DNA from 4 places in the Bacillus sp. FG16 genome. Region 2 is predicted to be linked to each of the others. Evidence: riboswitches for the same ligand, from Rfam matches in the RefSeq annotation. Region 2 holds a riboswitch; each other region holds the start of a gene.
What was found. A riboswitch is a leader RNA that binds a small molecule or an ion and turns the genes downstream of it on or off. The one in region 2 is predicted to bind thiamine pyrophosphate.

Region 1: linked by a shared signal. The riboswitch ahead of tenA (thiaminase II) and the one ahead of ACODS7_RS17790 (MTH1187 family thiamine-binding protein) in region 2 are both predicted to bind thiamine pyrophosphate.
Region 3: linked by a shared signal. The riboswitch ahead of thiC (phosphomethylpyrimidine synthase ThiC) and the one ahead of ACODS7_RS17790 (MTH1187 family thiamine-binding protein) in region 2 are both predicted to bind thiamine pyrophosphate.
Region 4: linked by a shared signal. The riboswitch ahead of tenA (thiaminase II) and the one ahead of ACODS7_RS17790 (MTH1187 family thiamine-binding protein) in region 2 are both predicted to bind thiamine pyrophosphate.

Annotation. Positions count from the first base shown of each region.
Region 1 covers NZ_JBMDKC010000076.1:2,591-5,788, forward strand. Annotated here, with positions in the region: gene ACODS7_RS22900 (hypothetical protein) at 1-58, opposite strand, end outside; gene ACODS7_RS22905 (SH3 domain-containing protein) at 64-1,218, opposite strand; TPP riboswitch at 1,488-1,599, shown strand; TPP riboswitch at 1,660-1,763, shown strand; gene tenA (thiaminase II) at 1,849-2,544, shown strand; gene ACODS7_RS22915 (ABC transporter ATP-binding protein) at 2,513-3,198, shown strand, end outside.
Region 2 covers NZ_JBMDKC010000047.1:35,472-38,669, reverse strand. Annotated here, with positions in the region: gene ACODS7_RS17800 (ABC transporter substrate-binding protein) at 1-109, opposite strand, end outside; gene ACODS7_RS17795 (ABC transporter permease) at 106-879, opposite strand; gene ACODS7_RS17790 (MTH1187 family thiamine-binding protein) at 851-1,171, opposite strand; TPP riboswitch at 1,273-1,374, opposite strand; gene ACODS7_RS17785 (non-ribosomal peptide synthetase) at 1,427-3,198, opposite strand, start outside.
Region 3 covers NZ_JBMDKC010000018.1:42,232-45,429, reverse strand. Annotated here, with positions in the region: gene ACODS7_RS09335 (hypothetical protein) at 1-164, shown strand, start outside; gene ACODS7_RS09330 (transposase) at 645-914, opposite strand; partial or broken gene ACODS7_RS09325 (L-lactate permease) at 960-1,031, shown strand; TPP riboswitch at 1,103-1,218, shown strand; gene thiC (phosphomethylpyrimidine synthase ThiC) at 1,331-3,091, shown strand.
Region 4 covers NZ_JBMDKC010000054.1:33,719-36,916, forward strand. Annotated here, with positions in the region: gene pdxR (MocR-like pyridoxine biosynthesis transcription factor PdxR) at 1-142, shown strand, start outside; gene ACODS7_RS19320 (D-alanine--D-alanine ligase) at 147-1,061, shown strand; TPP riboswitch at 1,135-1,240, shown strand; gene tenA (thiaminase II) at 1,368-2,057, shown strand; gene ACODS7_RS19330 (DUF3937 family protein) at 2,513-2,776, shown strand.

The DNA.
Region 1 (3,198 bases), on a different contig from region 2:
AACAGATTAAACCTAAAAAGGCTACGTATTCAATTATAAGAGGTATATTGCGTGGCATACAATTTACCTAACTAAATATGGCAGTGGATTTACTGCATTTGTTTTTTCAAAATTCCATTCTCCATTATGTAATTCAAAATGAAGATGTTGCCCGTATGAATGACCTGTGTTTCCCATATGACCTACTAATTGTCCAGTTTGTACTTGATCACCAGTTTGTACAGTGCGATCCTTCATATGGGCATAAACAGTTGTATATAATTTCCCATTGATTTGATGCGCAATGAACACAACATTTCCATAGCTAGCTGAATAATAAGATTTCACAACTTTACCTGCAGCAGCAGCTTGGATAGAGACGTTCCCTGGAGCGGCAATATCTATACCATAATGCATTTGTTCCCAGCGTATATCAAAGGTTGAGCTAATTCTTCCTTGAGCAGGGAATTTGAAAGCAGCTGGAATAGATGAAGGTTGCTCTGTTTTAGCTTGTGGTTGATTTTGTACTACATAGTGTTTTGCTACATATCCGTATCCTGTGCCAAAACGAATTTTATACCAAGTTCCTACAGTTTCTACTACTTGTACTTGTGTACCGTTTTGTAATGAACCGAGTAGAGCGCTACTTGTACTAGTGTTGCTACGTACATTCAGATTAGGTGTTGCAACAGTATATTTTGTATTATTTTGAACGGTGATTCCTTTTACTAAGGGCTGTGAACCATTAGAAACGAATGCTTTTTGTACGTAACCTGTTTGGCCATTGTGTGATATTTTATACCATTCGCCTTGATCTTCTTGAACGGTAATGAACTTGCCATTTGGTAATACATCTAAAATGGAAGATTCTAAATTAGGTTCAGAGCGAACGTTTAATGCATTAGCATTGACGATGTATTGATCATTAGATTGAAGTTTGTTTTTTAGTAAAATAGCATCTTTTTGTACATAACCTACTTTATTATGAACAGATACTTTATACCAACCATTAGTTGTTTCAAGGATGTTCACTTTTGTATTAAAGCGAATTGTATCAATTGATGTGCTTTTTACGTTATCTTTTGTATGTAATGCTACTTGATCGACTTTGACATACCCAGTTTTAATATTAGATAATTGTTCAGCGTTTGCTTTTTGTACATTTGTTTCACCCATAGAAGGAAGTAAAGAAGCAATCGCTACAGTAGTTGCTGTTAAAGCAGTAGCTTTCATATTCATGGAATAGAGACCTCCTCTAGTTGTATAGTTGTAATTTTATTATAGTATAAAGATATAATATAGTGGGTGTATTCACATAAATGTAATATGAAATCAATATAAAAATAAATTTTTTGAGGATAATGATTCCTTTTTATACAATTAATTGGGGTTTTATTTTCTAAAATAGAATGTATGTATTTTATAACTTCAATATTTTGTTGATAATTAAGAAAATTAAAACAGTTGATGATGTCTTATTAGGGTGTTATACTGACAGTGATAATTTTATAGTTTGCTAGGAGAGCTGGTGTTGCCAGCTGAGAGTAGGCCGTAAGCCTTTGATCCTTTTTATTACCTGATCTAGATTATGCTAGCGTAGGGAAGCAATTCGGACACTAACAATGAGTCCCCGTTTCTTTGCGTATAGAAACGGGGCTTTTTTATTTGAAAATTTCATATTGAAACCACTAGGGGTGCTTGATTTGCTGAGAGAGGAATAATCCTTAACCCTTATAACACCTGATCTAGGTAATACTAGCGAAGGGAAGTGGAACATCGAATAAATGTATAATTTTATTTGCTGTAACCACTTCTTATATATAGAAGTGGTTTTTTATTTAGATACATATATTGAAAGGGGATAGAGAAATGAAATTTTGCGATAGATTATTAGAAACTGTGCAACCAGTTTGGGAGATGAGTCATAATCATCCGTTTGTAGTGGGTATGGGAGATGGCACGTTAGAAAAAGATAAATTCCAGTATTATATTATTCAAGATTATTTATATCTGCTAGATTATGCAAAGTTATATGCGATTGGTGTTGTAAAAGCAACGAATCCACAAGTAATGGGAAAGTTCGCTGAACAAATTGATGGAATATTAAATGGCGAAATGACAATCCATAAACAATATGCAAAAAGACTTGGAATTTCTATAGAGGAGATAGAGTCTGCGAAACCATCTGCTAAAAATTTAGCTTATACAAATTACATGATGTCTGTATCTCAAAATGGCACACTTGCGGAATTAATAGCAGCGCTTCTTCCTTGTATGTGGAGCTACTGGGAAATTGGAAAGCGTTTAAATGATATTCCTGGAGCAAGAGATCATGAGTTTTTTGGTGAGTGGATTCAAGGATATAGTTCGGAAGAATACGGTAATCTTTGTATTTGGTTAATAGATTTATTAAATGAAATGGCAGTTGGAAAGTCTGAGAAAGAACTAGATAGATTAGAGGAGATTTTCTTATATTCCAGTCGATTTGAATATTTATTCTGGGATATGTCCTATCGTAAGGAGATGTGGGGATTTGAGGAGCAAGAACATACTACAGTTTCATAATGTTTCTTTTCATTACGATGAGAAACCAATCATCCATGAATTAAATGCTTCTATACATGAGAAAGAGTTTGTCAGTATTATCGGACCGAGTGGATGTGGGAAAAGTACTTTATTTCGCCTTATTACAGGCCTAGAGAAGGTAAGTACTGGACAGATAGAACTGACAGAAACAAAGCACCATCCTGTAGGGTATATGCCGCAAAAAGATATGCTTTTGCCGTGGAGAACAATTATTGAGAATGCCGCCTTGCCGCTAGAGTGCCAAGGTGTACAGAAGAAAGAAGCACAAGTAAAGGCAAAGGAACTGTTATATAAATTTGGTTTACAAGGATATGAGACAAAACATCCGAAAGATTTATCTGGTGGTATGAGGCAACGCGTATCTTTTATCCGAACTTTATTAACGGGCGGGGAGATATTGTTATTAGATGAACCGTTTAGCGCGTTAGATGCTTTAACGAAGGCCTCTTTACAAGAATGGTTGTTTGAACAATGGCAAGAGTGGGAAAAAACAATTTTATTCATTACTCATGATGTTGAAGAAGCGTTATTTCTTTCGAACCGAGTTTTAGTAGTGGAACAGCAGCCGATAACGACTTTGACTGAGCGGATTGTACCGCTTGATCATAACAGAACACGAAAAGATTTATATAA
Region 2 (3,198 bases):
CTTTTACTTTTTGATCTTTACTTGCGCTTTCTTCTTTCTTCGCCGGATTACATCCAGCCACACCTACTGCTAATAAGGCAGCTAACATAACTTTTAAACCTTTTTTCATTTTCTGCCGTCCTTTCTATATATCCATGGTGCTGTTATTCTTGCCATAAACTCTACGATAAAATACAGGCATAATGTCACCATAACGATGATTGCTGCAACACCAAATACTCGGGCAGTCAAAAAGGATTTTGTAGCCCTCGTAAGCATAACCCCTAATCCTTCACTTGCACCGAGCCATTCTCCGATAATTGCCCCCATTACGCTATATGTAACTGCAATTTTTAAACCTGAGAAAAAGTATGGGAGCACTGCTGGAAATTTTACTTTCTGGTAAACTTGCCACTTTGTCGCCTTCATTGTTTGTAACAGCTTCAACATGTTTTTATCTACTGTTTGAAAACCTTCTAAAATACTAAGCGCAATTGGGAAGAAACAAACGAGTATTACGACCATTACTTTTGGCAACATCCCATATCCAAACCAAATAATAAATAGCGGTGCAAGTACAACGATTGGAATTGTTTGCGAAATAACGAGCAATGGATTTATTAAAATACGAAATAACGGTATAACGTCCATAATAATTGCGATGCTCGTCCCCAATAAAATTGCAAAGAATAGTCCAATTATAACTTCCTGCAGTGTTTGCATCGTATTTGGTAATAGTAAATCTTTCATCCCAATTAATTCTTGAACAATGGCAGAAGGCTTTGGTAAAATCCACGGTTCGATTTTAAATAATGAAACAGATCCTTCCCATATTGCAATGAGAAGGATAAGCCAAATAGTTGTAATAAGTTTAGATTGCTTCTGGTTTTTCATATTCATCACGGTACTTCCAAACCTTTTCATCTATTGTTACACCAGTGCTTGGACGATAATGGATTTTAATAGAAGTAATCACTTCTTCTGCTCCAGCATCGACGCAAGCTTGTTGCGCACGTTTAACGACATCAAGAAGTACATCTAATTCTCCTTCCAAAGTTGTTTCCATTGCCCCTACTTCATAACGAACTCCCGATTGTTGCACAACTTCAATTGCTTTATCGACAACAGAATATACATCTTTCGTTTTCGCTTGTGGTACTACTGAAAATGACATTGTAACTTGTTGTGACATAATAAAATCCCCCTTATAAAATTAAATTTCAAAAATAAGAAAAGGCTTTCCTACTGCGTAGGAAAGCCTTGTATGCAAGTTATTATAGAATAACATATGCTACATCACTTTAAGTAACTCCCTACGCTGGCATTATCCAGATCAGGTTGAGGGTCGATGTTTACTTACATCCTCTCAGCCAATTGGCTCCCCGGTCCTTAATTCGTTTTCATTGTAGCATGATTTATTTTATTGAACAAACAAAAGCATGCATAATCATTTCATTATTTTTGGAAAATATCCAACTTTTTCACCATGAGCTAATAACTGCTGTATAAATTCTTTATTGATTGCTGGTACTATCAATTCTTTTTTCTTAATCCATTCATTCGTTCTACGTGTACCCATTACAATTTCAGATTGCTGCGCTCCATCTCCTGCAACTTGAGAAGCAATTAACTCAGCTACTACTTCATTTCCCTTCGCTAATTCAAGTCCGGTATTTACATATTCTGAAAGTGGAACCATTTCAAGATTGTATCCACACTCTCCAATTAGCTGTATAAATTGTTCAAACTCAATTTGATGTGGATGACAGATGTGCAACGTTTCTCCATCTATTTGTGAATCTTGTACATACGTTACAATTGATTTACTAGCAAAATCAATTGGTGTGAAATCGATTCCCCATTTCACATTAGGAGCTTGTCCAATAAGTAGCATCGCTTTAATAAGACGATAGAATGCGTTTCCTTCGATATTTTGTTGGAATACACCTGTCTCTGAATGACACGCTAAGTTACCTGCACGATAAATATTTCCACGGACACCCTCTTGTATCGCTTTACGAACAAGGTTTTCTGCCTGTAATTTGCTATCAGAATACACATTCTCTAACTCTACATCGTAATTAAAATCACCTGTTTCCACATATGTGTCCCATTGCTCTATTGCTAATTCTATCGGAATACCAATTGTTGAAATAAAGTGGAATGATGCTCCTTCTTCCGCTAGGGCTAACATACGACTCGTTCCTTGCACATTCACATTTTCAAACTGGGCTACATCTCCAAAATGTCTTACATCTGCACCGCAATGAATCACCGTATCAACTTTGGAGTGAATAAATTTAAATTTATCCTCATCCATACCAAGATACTCTGCCCCAAGATCACCAGGTACTGCTGTTATGCGTTGCAACCATTCTTGACTTATATCTTTAAAGTAATTTGTTAATGTATTAACAATTCTTTGTTGTATATCTTGCGTCGGTCTTACTAAGCAATAAATATGTGCTGTTGTATCTTTTAATAATTCATACAATATATGTGAACCTAAATAACCTGTAGCTCCCGTTAAAAAGATATTTGAAACTTTGCTGTCTGTCACTTCATTTATACGGGAAATTGGATCTGGCTCATGTATAACTTTATATTCATGGAATACTTCTTCTTCCTCAACTTTTAATTCTCTTTGAATTTGTGCTAACCCATATATCGTTCGTTCCTGGAAGAAGTCTTGAATTGTTAAATACGGAAAGTCTTCTTTCAACAAAGTTAAAACTCGCAATACTTTCAATGAATGCCCACCGATTGTAAAGAAATCATCATGAACACCAATTTTTGAGATTCCTAATACATCAATCCAAGCTTTCGCTATTTTTTCTTCCGCTTCGGTAGATGGTGCAATATATTCTTGTAAACGAAGTGGTTCATAGTCTGCTTCTAGTTGTGCTAATCGCTTCAAATCAACCTTTTTATTCGGTGTAAGTGGCAGTTCATTAATATAAATTAATTTAGACGGTACCATATAATCTGGTAATCGTTCTCTTAAATCATGTATTAAAGTTTCCATAGCAACTTCATTACTAGTTGTATAGAAAGCAACTAAGTAATGACTACCTTCTTCACCTTTCTTCGTAAATACAGCTGCATCTTTTACCATTTCATATTTTGCAATTGTGTTTTGGATTTCACCCAATTCAATTCGATGTCCTCTAATTTTCACTTGATTGTCTTTACGATGTAAAAACTCAATATTTCCGTCTT
Region 3 (3,198 bases), on a different contig from region 2:
GAGATAAAAACTCAGTTGACTATTTGGTAGTTCCCAAACCGTGTCCAGCTTTCGATAATGAAAATAATCTTCCAATAATTGAAGTACCAGCAATCTTATTTATGGAAAAGAATTTTGAAAAAATAAAGACTTATATAGACAATTATTTTTCTAATAACTCATAAAGAAAATAAAAGTACAGTAAAAAGAAGTCCGATAAAAAACGAGTGGTGTAGAATATTTCTATTAATCATTCGTTTTTTATTATATTTACATATATTTTTTAAAAGAGGATTATAGACGTTCTGAAAAAAATTAATTATAACAAGAACGGTGTTCGTGCTACTATCTACGGTTATTTTTTGTACTAAGTCCCCCTTTAACTAACAAGATAACAAAAAATTAACATATTAAGGAAATAATGTTACGATAAATGTAAGAGATTTCTCTTTGAGTTTTAGCTCTGAATAATAAAGATAGTTAAATCACTAAATGGAGGAGCAGGTCAATTTTGTTCCTTGTATAGTAAATTGTTACCTATCTCTATTGCAGGTTGTATGGCAGGTAACAGTAGCAGTTGTAGCGAAATGCAGCAGAGACAAAGGCTCTTTGTCAAACGGGACTGATGAATGTATTTAGCAAGTAAAAAATGGTTCTTTCCGGAGTTAGTTGAAAAGTCTCATTCTCTCCAAAAGTAGAATCTTTGTCCGCAATGTGGAGAATTTGTATCGACCATACATGATTCTTTTAATAAGCTTTAACTTGTTTATGCTCCCTTCGGCAAGACCATTATTATTCTCATAAGTTACCGCATTTCTGACAGCTTCAATATCCCGGGCTAATCCATTCGTAAAGCTCTTAAACTCTTGTATATTAGTATTCTTAATTTTTTTAATACAATGGTCGAGATTCTCAACACTCTTTGTGGTGAAGATGTTTTTAAACTCCCATGTTAAGTTATAAACTATTTTTACAATAGGGTGTTCTTCGTAATTATTGTTGGTATTATGACGTATGTGCAGGCATATTATTTAACGTGGATGATTCCATAAACAACAAAAGAAATAAACTTTGCATTTTTCAGATTATCGTGTATGATGGGAAAGTATTGAAAATTAAATCAGTGATAAACTAGGGGTGCCTAACGTATGCGTAGGCTGAGAGAGAAGCGCGTGAACTTCTTAACCCTTTGGACCTGATCTGGCTCGTACCAGCGTAGGGAAGTTAACGGCTTTACATAATGATGTCTTTATGAGCCAGGTCCTTATTTTTTTATGGACCTGGCTCTTTTTATTTTGGCATGCGCTGGCCATATCTCGTCCTTGTCACGAACAGGGGGGCAACAAAATTTATGAAACAATCTGTTTCAGCTGAGCAAATTGAATTGAAATCGAGTTTACCAGGGAGTAAAAAAGTATATGTGAATGGACCACGAGAAGGTATGAAAGTGCCGATGCGTGAGATTGAACAAAGCGAAACGAATGGCGTTCCAAATCCGCCAATCCGTGTGTATGATACGAGCGGTCCTTATACAGATCCTGCGTATAAGGTCGAGTTGGAAAAAGGTATTCCAACACCGCGCCACTCTTGGATTATGGGGCGTGGTGATGTAGAAGCATACGAAGGGCGCGAAGTGAAACCAGAGGATGACGGTGTGAAAGTGGCTTCGAAGCATACATCTGTTTTCCCGCAAATGGATCGCCAGCCGCTTAGAGCGAAGCAAGGTGCAAACGTTACGCAAATGCACTATGCACGTAATGGCATTATTACGTCTGAGATGGAATATGTTGCGATTCGTGAAGGTGTAGAGCCGGAGTTTGTTCGTAAGGAAATCGCGGAAGGCCGTGCCATTTTACCAGCGAATATTAACCATCCGGAAGCAGAGCCGATGATTATTGGGCGTAACTTCCACGTGAAGGTCAATGCAAATATCGGAAACTCTGCTGTATCTTCTTCTATTGCAGAAGAAGTAGAGAAGATGACGTGGGCAACGCGCTGGGGTGCGGATACGATTATGGATTTATCTACAGGTAAAAACATTCATACGACGCGTGAGTGGATTATTCGTAACGCGCCTGTACCAGTTGGGACTGTACCGATCTATCAAGCGCTGGAAAAAGTAAACGGAATTGCAGAAGATTTAACGTGGGAAGTATATCGTGATACGTTAATTGAGCAAGCTGAGCAAGGCGTGGATTACTTTACGATTCACGCTGGTGTATTGCTTCGTTACATTCCAATCACGGCAAAGCGTACGACAGGTATCGTTTCACGTGGTGGTTCGATTATGGCACAGTGGTGTTTATTCCACCATAAAGAAAACTTCCTATACACTCATTTTGAAGAGATTTGTGAAATTATGAAGCAGTATGATGTTTCGTTCTCTCTCGGAGATGGATTACGTCCAGGTTCGATTGCAGATGCAAATGACGAAGCACAGTTTTCTGAGCTTGAAACACTTGGTGAATTAACCAAAATTGCTTGGAAACATGATGTGCAAGTTATGATCGAAGGACCTGGACACGTACCGATGCACTTAATTAAAGAGAATATGGAGAAAGAACTTGATATTTGTCAGGGCGCGCCGTTTTACACACTTGGGCCACTAACGACAGATATTGCACCAGGTTATGACCATATTACATCGGCAATTGGAGCTGCGATGATCGGTTGGTTTGGAACGGCGATGCTTTGTTATGTAACGCCGAAAGAACATTTAGGTTTACCGAATAAAGATGATGTACGCACGGGTGTTATTACGTACAAAATTGCAGCGCATGCGGCTGATCTTGCAAAAGGGCATAAAACGGCTCATCAGCGTGATGATGCACTTTCAAAAGCACGTTTCGAATTTCGTTGGCGCGATCAATTTAATTTATCTTTAGATCCTGAACGTGCGATGGAATATCACGATGAAACATTGCCAGCAGAAGGTGCGAAAATGGCTCATTTCTGCTCCATGTGTGGACCGAAGTTTTGTAGTATGAGAATTTCACATGATATTCGTGAATATGCGAAAGAAAATGATTTAGAAACGACAGAAGCAATTGAAAAAGGGATGAAAGAGAAAGCGAAAGAATTTAAAGACACTGGTAGTCATTTATACCAATAACACGTTACACCTCTTTACTTGATTGATCACACTGTAGTACCTAACTTAAATATAGAAGAAGCCCGCTTTGCTAAGACGGTAGCAAAGCGGGCTTCTGTCGTTTATCC
Region 4 (3,198 bases), on a different contig from region 2:
GTTTTCACCTGGAGATGTTTTTTACTCTGGTGAAGAAGGAGCGAATACTTTCCGATTAGGATTTTCACGCTTGAAAGAAGAAGAAATAGTTCGGGGAATCAAAATAATTGGTGATACAATAAAAAATGAAATTTGGAGTTGAGGAAATGAGAATTGGCGTTATTATGGGCGGGGTATCGTCTGAAAAGCAAGTATCAATTATGACTGGAAATGAAATGCTCGCACATTTAGATAAAAGTAAGTATGAAATAGTTCCAATTATATTAAACGAAAAAATGGATTTAATTGAAAAAGCGAAAGACATTGATTTTGCATTGCTCGCATTACATGGAAAATACGGAGAAGATGGGACAGTTCAAGGAACACTGGAGAGTTTAGGGATTCCTTATAGCGGAAGCAATATGTTATCTAGTAGTATATGTATGGATAAAAATATTTCGAAAAAGATTTTACGTTATGAAGGTGTAGAAACACCAGATTGGATTGAACTTACAAAAATGGAGGATCTAAAGCTTGATGAGTTAGATAAGTTAGGATTTCCATTAGTGGTAAAACCAAACTCTGGCGGATCGAGTGTCGGGGTAAAAATCGTTTACAATAAAAATGAATTGATCTCAATGCTAGAAACTGTATTCGAATGGGATTCTGAAGTAGTAATTGAGAAGTATATAAAAGGTGATGAAATTACATGTTCCATTCTGGATGGAAAACAGTTACCTATAGTTTCAATTCGACATGCAGCCGAGTTCTTTGATTACAATGCAAAATATGATGATACTAGTACAGTTGAGGAAGTTATCGAACTTCCAGCGGAAATTAATGAACGTGTAAATAAAGCGTCACTGGCTTGTTATAAAGCATTAAAATGTAGTGTTTATGCAAGAGTTGATATGATGGTGAAGGACGGAATTCCATATGTAATGGAAATTAATACATTACCAGGGATGACACAATCAAGTTTATTGCCAAAAAGTGCAGAAGCAGCGGGAATTAGTTATAGTAAACTATTAGATATGATTATTGAAACATCATTAAAAGTGAGAAAAGAAGAAGGTTTTTAAGATAGTTATATAACGAATTATTTTGACAGTTTCACGAAGTATGCTATGATGAATACATTATAAAAACAAAATATTTATCCACTAGGGGGGCCTTTTATAGGCTGAGATCAAATGTGATTTTGAGACTCTTAGTACCTGATCTGGTTAATACCAGCGTAGGGAAGTGGGAAAGACGTTGCTATTTAATGAGTAAATAAATACTGTCAATTTCACTTTCTTTACGCCTGTAAAGAAAGTTTTTTTATTTTACAGCTTTAATAATTGTGGATAAATACTTATATTTTATACATTATTGGAGGGATTTAAATGACTTTTTCACAATCATTACGTAAAGAAGTAGATTCAATTTGGGAAGCGAGTTTTAACCATCCTTTTGTAAAAAAACTTGGTGAAGGAACGTTAGATTTAGCTAGTTTTCGCTATTATGTGCTTCAAGATTCATATTATTTGAGTCATTTTGCTAGAGTACAAACTTTAGGAGCTGCAAAAGCTCTTGAATTAGAGACGACAGCTCGTATGGCACATCATGCTCAAAATACATATGAGGCCGAGTTATCTTTACATGAGAATTTTGCTAAAAAGCTAGGGATAACAAAAGAAGAAAAAGATAATTTTATTCCTGCGCCAACTGCATATGCGTATACTTCACATATGTATCGTGCTGCGTATGAAGGACATTTAGGAGATATTATTGCAGCAATTTTACCTTGCTATTGGTTGTATTATGAAATTGGCGAACGCTTAAAAGAGTGTCAGCCGGAAGAGCCAATTTATAACGAATGGATTTCTGCTTATGGATCTGATTGGTTCCGTACGCTAGTTGAAGAACAAATTACACGTTTAGATACTATCGCTGAAAAAGTAACAGAGGCAGACCGCAAGCGTATGAAACAGCATTTTATTATTAGCAGTCAATATGAATATTCATTTTGGGAAATGGCTTATACATTAGAAAAGTGGCCAGTGGATACAGACGTAAAAGACGTAATTGGATAAAGAATAGAAGTAATGTTATAGATAGGTATGGATCATACCTGTCTATATATTTTTTCTTATCAAATTTGTGCAAAGTCGATAGTGCTGAGGAAATGGTGAAATGGCATATCGATAAGTTAACTAGTTTAATTGTCTACGCATTAAATGGATAAACTACTGTCACATATATTTTACAATAAAACGGATATGTTACTAAGCTAACTTCAGATGCACAACGTAATGAGATGAAATTTTACCTTGAACGTAAAGCTTGGAGGTATGAAGTTAAATAAGAAAAGAAACCCGCACTGTTAGCTGTAACGGAGTTGTTTTTTCTTTGCAGGAATTTCTAAATTACCATGAAGTGCTGTTAACACAATATGCAAATATGCATATTGTGTTTTTTTGAGTTCTTTTTGTGTTAAAATCAAATATAGAGATATGGAAATATAAAGAAGTAAAAGCAGGAATATCCAATGAATTTTGAGAGGTGTTATATGTTTACAAATAAGAAATTAATTCGATTTGGTTTATCGTTGTTTGTATTTTTAGGAATCATTAATTTTACAATCAGCTATTTCCAAACATATCTTGAAACAGCAGCAGATATTAAATGGGTAATTCCGGGAATTTGGCAAACTATTTTAATAGATGTTCCTCAAGGTATACTTGTTCTTTTAGGCGCAATTGCTTTATATGATTTCACAAAAGAGGCATCACAAAAAGACGCATCAATCTAAATGCGTCTTTTTTCAATTAGCAATTTCATAGAGAGTTTTGCTAAAGAAATAGAATGAAAAGCCCTAATTAGGGCTTTTTTCTTTGTAGGAATTTCTTATCCGTCATAGAAACCGGTCACTAGGAAATGTTATAGCGAAACGCATTTACAGTACAGAAAAATCTAAGTGACAGACGGAAATATATAGGATATGGCGCCATAATTATTGAGAAATTAATTGAATTTAGTAAGTATGAAGATATGACGCTAGAATTCATATTTTTTAATTTTTATTTATCCCGCATTAACGGGTAGTAAGCCCCCCGCCTCAAAATTCAGCAGAAGCAAAGAAGTTAGGTGGCGGTCGGACTGTCCGTAAAAGCCCGATTGGTGAGGGCTAATAATCAGTGGGGGATGAGCTAACCCCCCACTGATTAAAGTTTC